One region of the Bacillus sp. ISL-47 genome, then DNA from elsewhere that is predicted to be linked to it. Evidence: riboswitches for the same ligand, from Rfam matches in the RefSeq annotation. Region 1 holds a riboswitch; each other region holds the start of a gene.
The links. A riboswitch is a leader RNA that binds a small molecule or an ion and turns the genes downstream of it on or off. The one in region 1 is predicted to bind S-adenosylmethionine.

Region 1 (4,091 bases):
CTGCTCCTTCCGCTGTATGGGCCCGTATCCACTCTGGAAAACGGATATCATAGCAAATCATCCCTGCAAACAGCCTATTTTCTAATGTAAACGCACCCTTTGCTTTCCCCCCTGTTAAATAGAGATGCTCATTCATTAGCTTGAATAAATGCAGTTTACTGTACTGGTGGATCGGTTCTCCGTTTTTATCGACGACTAAAAGAGTATTGAATACGCCGCCGGCGGTTTTATTTGCAACAGATCCACCTACAAGATGAACATTCCTGTCTTTTGCAATCCCTTTTAAAAAGGCGAGTGCTGCAGCAGCATCCTGGTCTGCTATTTCATTTAATCGGGTTAAATCATAGCCTGTTGTCCAAAGCTCTGGAAGCACAATAACATCAGGGTTTGATTTTAACGCCTTTTCAATCATAGCTTCGGCTGCTTTAAAATTCTCTTTTGGTTTGCCAAACACAATATCCATTTGCAAACAAGCAATCTTTAATTTCATGAAAATCCCCCGCAATCATTTAATTCTCTTTTACTTATGTTAAAATTAGTCCGATAGATAACAATTTTCAAAATTTAACTTTACAACTTATCATTTAAGTTATATCATTTGTGACTATATTTTCAATCTTTTTTTTAAGCAGGTGAAAAACTTTGATTAATTATCCTCATTCTGATTTGCTGAAAAGTTTGCCGAAGCAATTTTTCGTATCTTTAGTGTCAAAGGTTGGGAAGCAGCTTGAACAAGGTCATGATGTGATCAATCTTGGGCAAGGCAATCCTGATCAGCCTACTCCCGGCCATATTGTTAAAAAGCTCCAAAGTGCAGCCGAAAAGCCAATAAATCACAGATACTCTCCATTTCAGGGATTTCCCTATTTGAAAAAGGCTGCAGCTGATTTTTATAAAAGGGAGTATGATGTAGATGTAGACCCGGAAACGGAGGTAGCCATCTTGTTTGGAGGAAAGGCTGGCCTCGTTGAGATTCCTCAATGTCTGTTAAACCCTGGCGATACTGTTCTTGTGCCAGATCCCGGTTATCCGGATTATTGGTCAGGTGTAGCGCTTGCAAAAGCAGAAATGGTGACAATGCCGTTACGAGAAGAAAATGGCTTTTTGCCTCTTTACAGCGAGCTTTCAGACGATAAGCTAAATGCTGCTAAACTCATGTTCCTCAATTATCCAAACAATCCAACTGGAGCCGTGGCCAGTGAGAAGTTTTTCCAGGAAACAGTTGAGCTTGGCAAAGAACATGGAATTTGCATTATTCACGATTTTGCCTATGGCGGCATTGGTTTTGAGGGCAAGAAGCCGGTCAGCTTTCTGCAAGCAAAGGGGGCAAAAGAGGTAGGAATTGAGATTTATACACTTTCAAAGACGTATAATATGGCAGGATGGAGAATCGGTTTTGCGGTTGGAAATGCGAGCGTCATTTCTGCCTTGAACCTTCTGCAGGATCATCTATATGTCAGCTTGTTCGGAGCTGTCCAGGAAGCTGCGGCAGCTGCGTTGACTGAAACTCAGGAATGTGTCAAAGAACTGAATGCCCTTTACGAAAGAAGGCGAAATATATTCATTTCAGGCCTTCAGGAAATCGGGTGGAATGTTAAAGCACCTGAAGGCTCCTTCTTTGCCTGGTTAAAAGTTCCTAAAGGTTTTACATCTGAGGAATTTGCTGATTATTTGCTTGAAAAAGCCCATATTGCTGTAGCACCTGGCATAGGATTTGGAAAACATGGAGAAGGATATGTGCGTGTTGGCCTGCTGACTTCAGAAGAAAGGCTTAAAGAAGCAGTAGACCGAATTAGGGAATTAAATTTATTTTAAACTTTCCAATCTTAGTGTTTATTCTTGTTATAACACTGGTAGTTTAGAGCGGAAGGTATGAGAATCCAGCGGGATAAGTGTACCAGGGGAGGCTCCAGGAATCCCGAGTTCGCTAAGTGCCTGCAGCGGAATCAATACTCATGGTTGAAAAAACATATTTATTTCAGATAATCTATTGACAAAAGTTTTTTACCCTGTCATAATCCTAATTAAATTTTAATTCAAAATTAACTAAATACTAATTTCGTTTTCTTATCAAGAGCAGGCGGAGGGACTAGCCCTATGAAGCCCGGCAACCGACTTACCAGTAAGCACGGTGCTAATTCTTGCAGCTTATTAAAGCTGATAGATAAGAAGATGTTAGTTTAAGCTGCTAACCTCTTCTTATTTGAAGAGGTTTTTTTATTGCCCGGATTTGCCTAAATGAAAGGAAGAAAATATATGAGTGAAATTATCGCAACTTATCTAATTCATGATGCAAAACATAATCCTGAGAAAAAAGCAGAGGAAATCGCTCTAGGACTTACGGTCGGTTCATGGACTCATTTACCTGAACTGGAAAAAAATCAGCTCCGTAAGCATAAAGGCAGAGTTGTTTCGGTTGAAGGCCTTTTAACAGAGGAAGGCAGCAAGGAAACGCCTGCCATCATTAAAATTGCTTATCCAACTGCTAATTTCAGTCCGGATTTGCCAGCCATTTTAACTACAGTTTTTGGAAAACTATCACTGGACGGAAAGATTAAGTTAATAGATTTACAGTTTTCCGATGAGATCAAAACCTTTTTCCCTGGCCCCCGGTTCGGCATTGAAGGTTTAAGAGAAAAGTTGAATGTCCGCAGCAGGCCGCTGCTGATGAGCATTTTTAAAGGTGTTCTCGGCAAGGATATGAACTTTTTAACTTCACAGTTGAGGGAACAAGCGCTTGGCGGCATCGACATTGTGAAAGATGATGAAATTTTATTTGAAAATGAACTCACGCCTTTTGAAGAAAGGATTACGGAAGGGAAAAAGGTGCTTGGCCAGGTTTTTGAAGAAACCGGCCATCGCACACTTTATGCAGTGAATTTAACAGGCAGGACCTTTGATTTGAAAGAGAAAGCCAGAAAAGCAGCAAACCTTGGTGCGGACCTCCTCCTGTTTAATGTTTTTGCATATGGACTGGATGTTCTGCAGGAGTTAAGAGAAGATGAAGAGGTTGGGCTGCCGATTATGGCACACCCTGCTGTCAGCGGTGCCCTGTCTGCTTCAAGCATCTATGGAATTTCTTACGCTTTGCTTCTAGGCAAGCTTCTCAGATATGCAGGAGCGGATTTATCGCTTTTCCCTTCTCCATATGGTTCAGTGGCACTTGAAAAGAAGCAGGCGATTTCGATCGGACAATCATTAACCTCCAAGGATTTCTGCAAAAAGACGTTTCCGGTACCATCAGCAGGCATTCATCCAGGTCTGGTGCCGCTGCTTTACCATGACTTTGGAACAGACAGTGTGATCAATGCGGGCGGAGGAGTACATGGGCATCCGGATGGAGCAAAAGGCGGCGGCTTAGCCTTCCGCCAAGCGATTGATTTAACTTTAAATGGAATTCCATTATCAGAATCTCCTTCTGATTATCCAGAACTAAAAAAGGCGATAGATTTATGGGGACTTACAGAGGTGAAAGCTAAGAATGCCTAATATAGCTGTTTTTTGTGATTTTGACGGGACCATTACGGAAAAAGATAACATCATTAACGTTATGAAAGAATTTGCCCCCCCTGAATGGGAGGAAATAAAGAATAAAATATTGTCACAGCAAATTTCAATTCAGGAAGGAGTAGGGAAAATGTTCTCTCTCCTTCCAAGCAGCCTTAAGGAAGACATTATAAAATTCACACTGGAAAATGGCAAGGTAAGAGCTGGCTTTCAAGAATTTGTGGACTATTTGAAAATAGAAAATATACCGCTTTATATTGTCAGTGGCGGAATTGACTTTTTTGTGCAGCCAGTTTTAGAAAAATATGGCCCGTTTGCTGCTGTTTATTGCAATGGTTCAGATTTTAGCGGCGAAACAATCAAAATTTTATGGCCCCATAGCTGTGATGATGAATGTCATAACAGCTGCGGCTGCTGTAAGCCATCTATTATGAGAAAACTTGAGGCTGGAGATACCTATAAAATTGTCATAGGGGATTCGGTTACAGATCTGGAGGCTGCAAAGCAGGCAGATTTAGTTATTGCAAGAGATTTGCTGCAAGAGAAAAGCAAAGAAATGAATCTTAATTATCATGAATTTGAAA
Region 2 (4,091 bases), on a different contig from region 1:
AGAACTAATATTGGTGCCTGTCCCCGGCTATGTTAAAAAGTTAATGACTGAGGGGCCAGGCACCTTTTTTGTAATTTTATACGTTGTATAGAGCACCATCGATTGTGTATGAAGATGAGCTCACATAGGAAGCTTCGTCAGACAGTAAAAATGCAATTACGTTAGCTACCTCTTGAGGTTCACCGTAGCGTTTCATTGGTACTGCATCATTATAAGCTGCTTTTGCTGCTTCTGCTGCACCTGGTGCAACGTTTTCTTCAATGTTACGCATCATTTTTGTATTAATCACACCTGGGTTGACTGTGTTCACTCGAACGTTAAATGCAGCTGCTTCTAATGCTGCAACTTTATTAATACCCATTACAGCGTGTTTGGAGGAGTTATATAAAACCATGCTTGGTGAGCCGATTAAACCAGCTACTGACGAAGTATTAACGATTGCACCTGATTTTTGTGCTTTCATGATCGGTAATACATATTTTAGACCGAAAAGTACGCCTTTTACGTTAATACCATATACGAAGTCAAAATCTTTTTCTGTCACTTCTTCAAGTGGCTTAGCTGGACCTTCAACGCCTGCGTTGTTTACAAAGCCATCTATACGTCCAAATTTAGACATTGCTTTATCCACATAATTTTTAACATTTTCTTCTTTAGAAACATCCGCCTTTACCGCTAGGCTATTTTTTTCTGTCAAACCAAGCTCGGCTTGAACAGTTTTGATAGCGTCTTCATTTAAATCAACAAGGACAACTTTCGCCTGTTCTCCGGCCAATTTTCGTACTACTTCTTTCCCGATACCGCCTGCTGCACCAGTAACTATAACTACTTTATCTTCAAATCTTGCCATGTTTGTCTTCCTCCTTTTGTGGAAAATAAATTTGAATATATCTCGATTTCGAGATATATAGAACACTTTAAGCATAAAACATGTGTGAAAGGGCTTCAATATGCAATAATAATAAAAATGTATGATAATCAACATATGTATCCATTTTGTACGTTAAAAGTGTAAGAAGGAGCTTTAAAATGTCCATTCAGCACCCCGACAGACGTGTAAAAAGAACAAAAGAGAAGTTTAGAGAAATTTTACTATCATTAATGGAGGAGAAAAGCTTACGTGATATTACGATAACAGAGATTGTAAAGGGTGCGGATTTCAATCGCGGTACCTTTTATGCACATTATGAAAAAAAGGAAGATTTACTGGATGAGATCATTGAAGATATGTTTGATAAAATGACTGAAGCTTTTCGGAAACCATATCTTCATTTATCAGTCATAGATTTCAATGAGATACCGTCAAATTCGATTATCTAATTCGAACATTTTTTAGAGAACAAAAAGTTCTATCAGCTAATGTTCCGTCCAACAACAAACTATAGTTTTCATGAGAAAATGACAAGAAGGCTGGACAAGTTATTCAGGGAAGAATTCGAATTTTTGACCACTGAAATAGACCCTGATATTGATATAGAACTTTTTAGCACCTATCGTATACATGGTATTATCGGATTGATTCTTGAATGGATTGAAAATGATTTTGCACACTCCCCTACCTACATGGGAGATCAGCTCATTCATATATTGACATTTTATACACCGAAAATAAATATTAAAAAGAACAAAGAATGAAGAAGGATATCGAGAAATCAACCAAATTAGGAACTCTAATTAACAATATTTAGAGTTTAGAAATATTTTATTGACAATTTGATTAATTTAAATTATTATCGCTTTAAATAAATTAAAAGTTGAATATTTTTCTTCTTATCCAGAGAGGTGGAGGGACTGGCCCTTTGAAGCCTCGGCAGCAGATTCTTAAGAATACTGTGCCAATTCCAGCAAGCACATCGCTTGATAGATGAGAAGAGGGTTATAAAACTCTCTTCATAGGAGGAGAGTTTTTTTTTATTCATAAACCCAACTTAAGTTATAGGAAAAGTAGATAATTAGGATGCTAGAGGAAAGAAGAGAAATGAAATATGGTTTTTGGTTACCGATTTTTGGAGGCTGGCTGCGAAATGTGGAAGACGAAAATATGCCGCCAACCTTTGAATATGCTAAAAACGTCATTCTGTCTGCAGAAAAATGGGGATACTCGACTACGTTAATAGCTGAGTTATATTTAAATGATATTAAAGGGCCGGACCATGATTCTCTTGAAGCATGGTCCACGGCAGCCGCACTTGCAGGCGTGACGGAAAAAATAGAAATTATGACCGCTATTCGTCCTGGTTTTCATAATCCAGCAGTAGCAGCAAAAATGGCAGCAAATATTGATCAAATCAGCAACGGACGTTTTACTCTAAATGTTGTGTCAGCTTGGTGGGCTGAAGAAGCCCGTCAATATGGCGGTATTTTTACAGAGCATGATGAGCGTTATGCTCGCACCGAGGAGTTCATTGATGTTCTAAAAGGGTTATGGACAGAAGAAATCTTCAATTATTCTGGTCAATTTTATGACTTAAACGACACAAGGCTTGTTCCGAAGCCTGTTCAAAGACCTAACCCGATTCTTTATGCAGGCGGTGAAAGTGAAAGAGGGAAGCAAACCATTGCAGAAAAATGTGATGCTTATGTTATGCACGGCGGAACGGTTGAAGAGATTAATCGAAAAATAGCAGATATGAAGGCACGCCGTGAACAAACTGGCAATGAGCCATTCAGTTCTTTCGGAATGGCAGCTTATGTTATTTGCCGTGATACAGAAGAAGAGGCTTTGGCTGAGCTTGAAAAAATCACGACTGTGAAGGATTCCAGCGGATATGCTGGCTTTAAGGACTTCACGACAAAGTCACAATTGGAGCAGCAAATTCAGCTGCAGGATTACTCAGTTTCTAATCGGGGCCTCCGGCCAAACTTAGTAGGAACACCAGAGCAAATTGCTGATCGGATTTTACAATATGAAGAAGCTGGCCTGGACCTGCTATTATTGCAATTCTCACCTCAGCTGGAGGAAATGGAACGCTTTGCAAAGGCGGTTATGCCATTAGTGGAACAAAAGCGCAGTTTAATAAAGAGCTAGAAAGGGGCCTGAATAATGAGCAAGGTATATGTAATTCATGAAAATAGTGAGTGGACAGTCCATTTAACAAAAAGGTTAGAAGAACTTGGTGTTCCATATGAAGAATGGCATTTAGACGAGGGAACGTTAGATTTATCGGCGGAACCGCCAGAAGGAATTTTCTATAGCCGAATGAGTGCTTCTTCTCATACACGTGATCATCGTTTTGCAGCTGAATTTTCTGGACAAGTATTAGCTTGGCTTGAAGCACATGGCCGTACGGTGTTAAATGGAACGAGCGCTCTAAAGCTGGAAGTTAGTAAGGTTTTACAATACTTAGAGCTAAACAAGTCTGGTGTTAAAACTCCAAAAACGATTGCAGCGGTTGGAAAACAAAACATTATAAAGGCAGCCGAAGCATTTGCAGGACAGTCGTTTATCACGAAGCATAATCGTGCCGGTAAAGGCCTGGGTGTTCAATTATTCCATAGTGTAGAAGCTTTAAAAGCTTATGTTGAAGGACCTGCCTTCGAAGAACCAGTCGATGGCATTACCCTTATTCAAGAATACATTCAATCTCCTGAAAGCTATATAACCCGCTGTGAATTTGTAGGAGGAAACTTTGTTTATGCGGTTAGGGTTGATACTTCGGAAGGATTTGAACTTTGCCCAGCGGACGCATGCCAAATTGGCGATTTATTCTGCCCGGTAGGAGAAGAAGTGGAAGAGAAGCCCAAGTTCCAGATCATTGAAGATTTTGAGGACGATATTTTAGAAAAATATAAAGAAGTACTAGCCAGGAATAATATTCAGGTTGCTGGTATTGAATTTATCAGAGATGCTGAAGGTACCATTTTTACTTATGATATCAATACAAACACAAACTATAATTCTGATGCAGAAGCAAAAGCCGGAAAATATGGAATGCTAGAATTAGCTTTATTATTAAAGAGGACATTGGAAGAAAAATACGCTGTATCAGCAACATCTTAATTTGTGTGGACCTGCATTAGCAGGTCCTTTTGTCTTATTGGGAAAAAGAAAATTAGAACGTAATATGAATTCGAAAGTATCAAAAGGAAAA
Region 3 (4,091 bases), on a different contig from region 1:
TTTGTTGAACACGTCTAGAGATTGCGGCTCGCGGTAAATATTGTAGCCGCCAAACAACTCATCCGCGCCTTCACCGGAAAGAACGACTGTAACATGCTTGCGTGCTTCCCTTGCGACAAAATATAAAGGCACGCAGGCTGGGTCAGCAAGCGGATCATCCATATGCCACATGATTTTTGGAATCTCGTTCATATATTCCTCGGGCGATATGATATAGCTGATGTTTTCAACGCCAAGCTTTTCAGCCGTTTCTTTCGCAACATCCACTTCGCTGAAGCCATTGCGTTCAAACCCGACAGAGAAAGTTTTAATAGCCGGATGGAACTCCTTTGCAATGGAAGCAATAATGGATGAGTCGATACCGCCGGAAAGGAAGGAACCAACAGGGACATCCGCACGCATGTGCATTTTAACCGAATCAAACAATACATCTCTAATTTCTTTCGTAAAGTCTGCTTCCGATTTTTTTACAGGATGGAAAGCTGCTTTCCAATAGCGGTTGATTTCCATTGGAGCGCCAATTTTTTTCGTAAAATAGTGTCCTGGCTCCAGCTTATGGATTCCTTCTGACATCGTATTTGGCTCAGGCACAAACTGATAGGTTAAATAGTGCTGCAAGGAATCATAATTCAATACATCATTTTGCAGCGCCAATAGGATGCTCTTCTTTTCTGAACCAAAGAAGGTACGGTCCCCTTTGTCATAGTAAAAGAAAGGTTTGATCCCGAATGGATCTCTTGCTCCGTATAATGACTGCTCCTGTTTATCCCAAATTACAAAAGCGAACATGCCGCGAAGCTTTTCAACAGCCTTTTCTTTTAAATGGCTGTATAGGGCGATAATAACCTCTGTATCAGAGCTAGTTTCAAAGCTTAAGCCTGCATTGAGAAGTTCTTCACGCAATTCCACATAGTTGTAAATTTCACCATTAAAAATAATCCAATAACGCTCATTTTCATAAGTCAGCGGCTGATGTCCGCTTTCAATATCGATAATACTCAAACGCCGGAAGCCGAATTGGATATGCTCATCAAAATAATATCCCGAATCATCCGGGCCACGATGGGTAATGATATCATTCATATTTTCAAATTGCTCTTTATCTGCGTCACGGTAATTTTGTGCTTTATCATGTACACAACCAATAAAACCACACATTATGTACGTCACCTACTCCATTCTTTTCTCGTTATTTAATATAGCCTAAACGGCTCCTCTGTCTTTAAAAAACATACCCTATAATACTACCACTAATCATTTTAAATTAGCACGGGGATTATGAAAAAAACCTCAGCGGAAAATAAGACCATTATCAGAAGTTTATACGATAACATAAATCGGTAAACGCCTAAAGGGCAGAAAGACCCTAAACGGGTGAATTTTCCCTTATATGTTTAAAGACGTAAAAAAGAAAGCGGGAGTTACATATTAAATGCAACTCCCGCTTTATGATTAAAGGGCTTCAGAACGTAGAATTTCTGCTTTGTCTGTACGCTCCCAAGGAAGATCAACATCTGTACGTCCGAAATGGCCGTAAGCAGCTGTTTGCTTATAGATCGGGCGGCGAAGGTCAAGCATGTTAATAATGCCTGCAGGACGAAGATCAAAGTGCTTTCTAATAAGATCAACAAGCACATCTTCCTCTACTTTTCCTGTGCCGAATGTATCTACAGATATGGATACCGGCTGTGCTACACCAATAGCGTATGCAAGCTGTACTTCCACTTTTTCTGCTAAACCAGCAGCTACAAGGTTTTTCGCAACATAACGTGCAGCATAGGCAGCAGAACGGTCAACCTTTGTAGGATCCTTACCGGAGAACGCTCCGCCGCCGTGGCGTGCATAACCGCCGTAAGTATCTACAATGATTTTTCGTCCCGTTAACCCTGCGTCCCCTTGAGGTCCGCCGATAACGAAACGTCCTGTTGGATTAATGAAGTATTTTGTATCCTCATCGATTAGTTCTTTCGGAACAACCGGATTGATGACATGTTCCTTCAGGTTGCGCTGGATTTGCTCCAGACTGATTTCCGGATGATGCTGAGTGGAAATAACAATCGTATCAATACGGACAGGCTTGTCATTTTCATCATACTCAACCGTTACCTGAGTTTTGCCGTCCGGACGAAGGTAGGGAAGAATCTCTTCTTTGCGCACTTCTGTCAGGCGGCGGGATATTTTATGTGCTAAAGAAATCGGAAGAGGCATAAGCTCTTTTGTTTCGTTGCAGGCAAAGCCAAACATTAAGCCCTGGTCTCCTGCACCGATTGCTTCGATTTCCTCATCGCTCATATTTCCTTCGCGTGCTTCCAACGCCTGGTCAACACCCATGGCGATATCCGCTGACTGTTCGTCAATGGAAGTTAAGACTGCACATGTTTCAGAGTCGAAACCATATTTAGCACGGGTATAACCGATTTCTTTCACCGTTTCACGAACGATTTTTGGAATATCTACGTATGTAGATGTTGTGATTTCACCTGCGACTAATACAAGTCCTGTTGTTACAGAAGTTTCTGCAGCAACGCGGGCATTCGCATCTTTAGATAAAATCGCATCTAAAATTGCATCAGAAATTTGGTCACAAATTTTATCCGGATGACCTTCAGTAACTGATTCAGAAGTAAACAAACGACGCTTTGTTGACATCTGGCTTCCTCCTTATAAATAGAAAATTGAGCGAGAATTAGAAACGCGGAAGCAGCCTCAAAAAAAACTTTTTCCTGGCATTTCAAGGATCTCTGTTTGATACGGAACTCATTCCCTTAGTAGTATGAAATAAACATGGAGTTTTTATTAAGAAAATTGGAAACGCTGACCACAAAGCCAAGGTTCATTTTCTTAAGCACCGCTGGAAGCTGCCTTTAAAAAAGCAAACTCGCTAGCAGAGCCAGGCCATAAAACTCACATAAATAGTACATTCCAAAAGCCGTTCATTTCATTGCCAGTTTAAAAGCGCAAGCACCCGGGTAGCTCCGACAAGCATAAGACAGGCCCTGAAGGAAGGCGTTTTTTGCCTTCTGCAAGGGAATGGCTTATGACCTCGAGGAGCTGGGTGCTGGAGCTAGATAAGCAAAATAAAAAACCTTCTCATTAGTGAAAAGGTTGAAAGCAAATCAATTCGCGCCTTTCACTCTTATCGTTCAAGGAATTACGTCCTTGCGTCAGGTTAGCACCTTTGCTGTTTATTGCCTTTTAGCAGGTTGCTGGGTTTCATAGGGCCTGTCCCTCCACCAGCTCGGGATAAGAGAGTATCCGTTCAAGGTTGAATCATACCGTATTTTATCGATTTATGTCAACAAATTTTAATCAATTTCTTTATTAAAATTTCCCTTAAGAAAATAAGGTGATACCCTTACAGAGAACAGCTTCCGTCATCACACTTATTCTTTAAGAATTTATGCCTGTTTTTAGCGGTCCATTGATAAATGGGATTTCCGATTATAGGTGTAAATGGGATATATAATAGAATGCTTACTAAAAAGGTTGCAGGAAATTGCAGCAGAAGTCTCCTTACGGCATAGTACCCTTTTTTAATATCACCATTAGGACTAATGATATGAAGTTCTTTTCGCAACTCCTGTTTGGAAAACGAAATGGAGTTCGGATTTTTTTCATATTCCTGCAAGGAAACCCACTCGACCCTATTCAGCCAATCAAGCTTTTTAGAAAGCCGCTTCGTTTCCTTGCATAAAGAGCACGTTCCATCATAAAGGGCAATTGTCTTCATTAATACCAGTCCCATGTTCAGACTTAACACTTTCTTCTATTTTAACATATACCGGTTATAAGGCGTTAAAATGTATTTTTTAGTCTAATTGTGATATTTCTATAACATTGGGTAAAAATTTATCACAATAGTATAGACTAATTAATTTAATGTGTTATACTAATTTTGAGATGTAATCACTTTCATAAAAAAATCGGAAAAAGGAAGGTATTCATCAGATGAACTCTGTAAGCATATCAAACGAATTGAGCGAATTACTAAATGGCAGCAACATTCAAGTACAATTATCTGTTCCTCAGCTTGTGGAAAAAGTTTTAAACCGTAACGAAGGGTCTCTTACATCAACTGGTGCCGTACGTGC
Region 4 (4,091 bases), on a different contig from region 1:
CATGATGATCGTTGCACCTTCAGGAAGATCTTCAAGGTTCTTATATTTTTGAGAATACACACCGATTGGCTCGATATGAATTCCGCCAGCATTTGTAAAGTCATAGCCATGCTCTGCTTTTTGTGATTCAAGGTAAGGAATGTGCTGGAAATAGTTTGCATCAAGCTCTTCAGACTCTAAAGCCTGGTTTGGCAGCACATAATCCTGGAATGTAACAACATCTAGTTCAAAGCCTTTTTCCTCAAGAAGCGGTTTCGCTTCTTCAAGAATTTCAGCGTGCGGTACGTTGGAAGCACCTACAGTAATTTTAGTGCTTTCTTTGCTATCTCCGCCATCCCCTGCATTATTTCCTTCTTCTTCTGAAGTTCCGCAAGCTGCAAGTACAAGTGCCACTGCAAGTGCAAGAACGAGTGATAACCACTTTTTCATGTTGATCTCTCCTATCGTTTGTCTAATTTTGTTGTTATTAAATCACCAATAAACTGGATGATAAATACGATGATCAGAATAATAATGGTCGCCATCAAAACGACATCATTACGGCTTCTCTGGAATCCTTCCAGGTATGCAAGGTTCCCTAGTCCTCCTGCACCGATCACACCAGCCATAGCTGTGTAGCCAACAAGGGCAATGGCTGTTACTGTAATACCCGAAACTAGGGCTGGCATGGATTCAGGAAGAAGGACCTTCCAGATAATCGTGCTTGTTTTGGCACCCATGGACTTGGCCGCTTCAATGACGCCTTTATCAATTTCTCTAAGCCCAATCTCAACCATCCGCGCGTAAAATGGCGCTGCCCCAATTATTAATGCAGGCAATGCTGCATCCTCCCCAATCATGGTTCCGATTAGGAATTTGGTAAAAGGAATTAAAAGAACAATTAAGATAATGAACGGAATAGAACGAAAAATATTTACGAAAGCTGAAATGACTTTATTGACTGCAGCATTTTCCCAGATATTCCCCTTTGAGGTCAGGAAGAGAAGCAGCCCCAAAATCGCACCTAAAATAAATGTTGCAACCACAGATATAGCAGTCATATAAAGGGTTTCCATGGTAGCTTCCCACATGGAGTCCCATTTTACATTTGGAAACCATTCGTTAAGCATTGGAAATCACCTCCACGCCAACCTGCTGGGATTGGATATAATCAATTGCTTTGGCAACTTCCTCTGCATCTCCATCCAAATGGATGAACAAAGTTCCATAAGAGCCATTTTGTGTTTGAGATATCTTCCCTTGAAGAATATTAACTGTCACCTGGAAATTCCGGATCAAATTCGTTATTAATGGCTGTTCAGCTGCTTCTCCGACAAATCCTAATTGCACTACTTTTCCGCGCGGATATACATCCACTAAGTGATCAATTGTTTCTTTTGTCTCCTCAGGCTCTGTGACCTGCTGGACAAAGCGCTTCGTAATCATCGCTTTAGGATTTTTAAAGACATCCAGCACAGGGCCAATTTCAACAATCCTGCCGCCTTCCATGACAGCAACACGGTGGCAAATTTTACGGATTACGTGCATTTCATGTGTAATCAGTACAATTGTTAAACCTAAACGCTCATTGATATCAACAAGCAAATCGAGAATCGAGTCAGTTGTTTGCGGATCGAGTGCTGATGTGGCCTCGTCACAAAGCAGCACTTTTGGGTTATTCGCAAGGGCTCTCGCAATCCCGACCCTTTGCTTTTGTCCGCCGCTCAGCTGAGAAGGATACGCATCCTCTCTGCCATCCAGGCCGACCAGCTTGATGAGTTCGTTTACTCTTTTCAGTCTTTCCTGCCTTGGAACACCTGCAATTTCAAGCGGAAATGCAATATTATCCCTGACACTTCTCGACCATAATAGGTTAAAATGCTGGAAAATCATGCTTATTTCCTGGCGTGCTTTCCTTAATTTGCTGCCTTTTATTTTTGAAACATCATTGCCGGCCACGATTACACTTCCTTGTGTTGGAAGCTCAAGGCCGTTTAGCATGCGGATTAAAGTACTTTTACCTGCGCCGCTATATCCGATCACACCGAAGATTTCTCCTTCTTTTATCTCCAGGTTTACGTCATCTACGGCTTTCACCTGGCCCTTTTTAGAGGAATAAATCTTCTTTACATCTTTTATGGAAATCAACGTGTTGTTTCACCTCTTTAATCGAAAATACAGATTTTAATTAAAAGACCGCTTTTTTTCTAGTTTTCGACTGCTCAGCCGCTTTCATTCATGAGCAGAATAACGAGCTGATGCCCGAAAAATAAAAATGCCTTTCTGCGCATGAGCAGAAAGGCATTAAAAATTTAAGTCCTTTCTCTCATCTGTCAAAGCGATTGCTTTGAGTGAATTGGCACCATTTCAAATTAATGACGGTTGCCGGGCTTCATAGGGCACTTCCCTCCACCTCTCTTGATAAGAGCGTAACGTTCTATATTCAATTAACACTTTAAATGATTTAAGCAGCTTTTTAATTACGTTTGCTATCGTATCATAGCTTTTAAAAAGGTGTCAACGATGAACTTTTAAACTTTTTTAAAAAATGGACGGTAAATTTTTCTTGCCGTCATTAAGCTTTTGCAGCCAAAGAATTTATACCTGTCGCAGCTTCAATTGCCTGCTCGAGATCTTCAATCAGATCATCCGCATTCTCGATCCCGATAGAAATCCGAATTAAATCTTGAGGTACCCCCGCTGCCTTTAAACCTTCTTTATCGAGCTGCTGGTGGGTCGTGCTGGCCGGGTGGATGATTAGGCTCTTTGCATCCCCGACATTGGCCACATGGGCCCAAAGCTGAAGGCTATTAATCAGCTTTGCACCAGCTTCCCGGCCGCCTGCAATTCCGAAAACAGCGACAGCGCCTGCTCCTTTAGGCAAATATTTATCTGCCAGAGCTTTATCCGGATGGCTTTCATGGCCTGGGTAAAGCACCCAGTTAACCGCAGGGTGGGCTTCCAGATATTCAACCACTTTCTTCGTATTGGCAATATGCTCCTTCATTCTCACATGCAAGGTCTCAAGTCCCAATGTGAACTGGAATGCACTTTGCGCACTCATTGCCGGCCCCAAATCTCTTAAAAGCTGAACTCGTGCTTTAATAATATAAGCAGCCTCGCCAATCGCTTCACTATAAACAATATCATGGTAGCTTGGATCAGGTTCTGTGAAGCCAGGAAACTTCGGTGAATTCCAATCAAACTTTCCGCCATCCACGATAATGCCGCCCATTGTTGTTCCATTTCCAAGCAGCCATTTAGTCGCTGAGTGAATAACGATATCAGCGCCATGCTCAATCGGCCTGCATAAATAAGGTGTTGCAAAGGTATTATCAATGATTAGAGGAACTCCGTTTTCATGAGCGATTGCAGCCACCTTTTCAAGATCAAGAACCTTCAAACTCGGGTTTCCAATCGTTTCAGCAAAGACTGCCTTGGTTTTATCTGTTATGGCGTTTCTAAAGTTTTCCGGATCTTTTGGATCCACAAACTTAACATCAATCCCGTACTTAGGAAGGGTGACTGCAAACAAATTATAAGTACCGCCATATAGATTGGAGGCCGCAACAATCTCATCCCCCGCCTGAGCAAGATTTAGGATTGCCAGAGTAATAGCAGATTGACCGCTTGCAAGCGCCAAAGCACCCACTCCGCCTTCAAGCAAAGCCACTCTTTCCTCAAATACACTTACAGTCGGATTATGTATCCGGCTATAAATGTATCCAGGTTCCTTTAAGGCAAAAAGATCTGCGGCATGGTCTGTATTTTTGAATTGGTAAGCATTGTTCTGGTAAATCGGCACTGCTCTTGCCCCCGTAACCGGATCAGGATTCAGTCCCCCATGTACTCCTAGTGTTTCAAAACGGTAGCTTTTTTGTTTGTCAGTCATGTTTCTCTCTCCTTTATTTGTTATTGTTTAATAAAAACTCTTTTCTCATAAATTGTTGTTTTTGTTTATGAATTCTGCCCGTTGATTTCAGCATGGGGCACTCAGCGAACCCGCGGGGAGGTTTGCGAGCCTCCTCGGCTTCGCCTGCGGGGTCTGGCACTTCCCTCTCTTCCCGCTGGACATTGAATAAACTTCCTTGAATAGACCCTCGTCGTAAGAA

Region 2: another riboswitch for S-adenosylmethionine. It lies ahead of J7I93_RS14695 (LLM class flavin-dependent oxidoreductase); the one in region 1 lies ahead of J7I93_RS20015 (2,3-diketo-5-methylthiopentyl-1-phosphate enolase).
Region 3: another riboswitch for S-adenosylmethionine. It lies ahead of metK (methionine adenosyltransferase); the one in region 1 lies ahead of J7I93_RS20015 (2,3-diketo-5-methylthiopentyl-1-phosphate enolase).
Region 4: another riboswitch for S-adenosylmethionine. It lies ahead of J7I93_RS04965 (methionine ABC transporter ATP-binding protein); the one in region 1 lies ahead of J7I93_RS20015 (2,3-diketo-5-methylthiopentyl-1-phosphate enolase).

Annotation. Positions count from the first base shown of each region.
Region 1 covers NZ_JAGGQS010000059.1:69,600-73,690, forward strand. The annotation lists gene J7I93_RS20005 (carbon-nitrogen family hydrolase) at 1-490, opposite strand, end outside; gene J7I93_RS20010 (pyridoxal phosphate-dependent aminotransferase) at 643-1,815, shown strand; SAM riboswitch class I at 2,065-2,171, shown strand; gene J7I93_RS20015 (2,3-diketo-5-methylthiopentyl-1-phosphate enolase) at 2,257-3,489, shown strand; gene J7I93_RS20020 (2-hydroxy-3-keto-5-methylthiopentenyl-1-phosphate phosphatase) at 3,482-4,091, shown strand, end outside.
Region 2 covers NZ_JAGGQS010000043.1:67,797-71,887, reverse strand. The annotation lists gene J7I93_RS14705 (SDR family NAD(P)-dependent oxidoreductase) at 77-850, opposite strand; gene J7I93_RS25195 (TetR/AcrR family transcriptional regulator) at 1,030-1,320, shown strand; partial or broken gene J7I93_RS25190 (TetR-like C-terminal domain-containing protein) at 1,333-1,635, shown strand; SAM riboswitch class I at 1,768-1,871, shown strand; gene J7I93_RS14695 (LLM class flavin-dependent oxidoreductase) at 1,979-3,028, shown strand; gene J7I93_RS14690 (ATP-grasp domain-containing protein) at 3,044-4,000, shown strand.
Region 3 covers NZ_JAGGQS010000093.1:4,559-8,649, reverse strand. The annotation lists partial or broken gene asnB (asparagine synthase (glutamine-hydrolyzing)) at 1-1,158, opposite strand, end outside; gene metK (methionine adenosyltransferase) at 1,453-2,649, opposite strand; SAM riboswitch class I at 3,134-3,250, opposite strand; gene J7I93_RS24825 (thiol-disulfide oxidoreductase DCC family protein) at 3,356-3,730, opposite strand; gene pckA (phosphoenolpyruvate carboxykinase (ATP)) at 3,949-4,091, shown strand, end outside.
Region 4 covers NZ_JAGGQS010000011.1:53,825-57,915, reverse strand. The annotation lists gene J7I93_RS04975 (MetQ/NlpA family ABC transporter substrate-binding protein) at 1-429, opposite strand, end outside; gene J7I93_RS04970 (methionine ABC transporter permease) at 441-1,109, opposite strand; gene J7I93_RS04965 (methionine ABC transporter ATP-binding protein) at 1,102-2,127, opposite strand; SAM riboswitch class I at 2,303-2,407, opposite strand; gene J7I93_RS04960 (O-acetylhomoserine aminocarboxypropyltransferase/cysteine synthase family protein) at 2,555-3,871, opposite strand.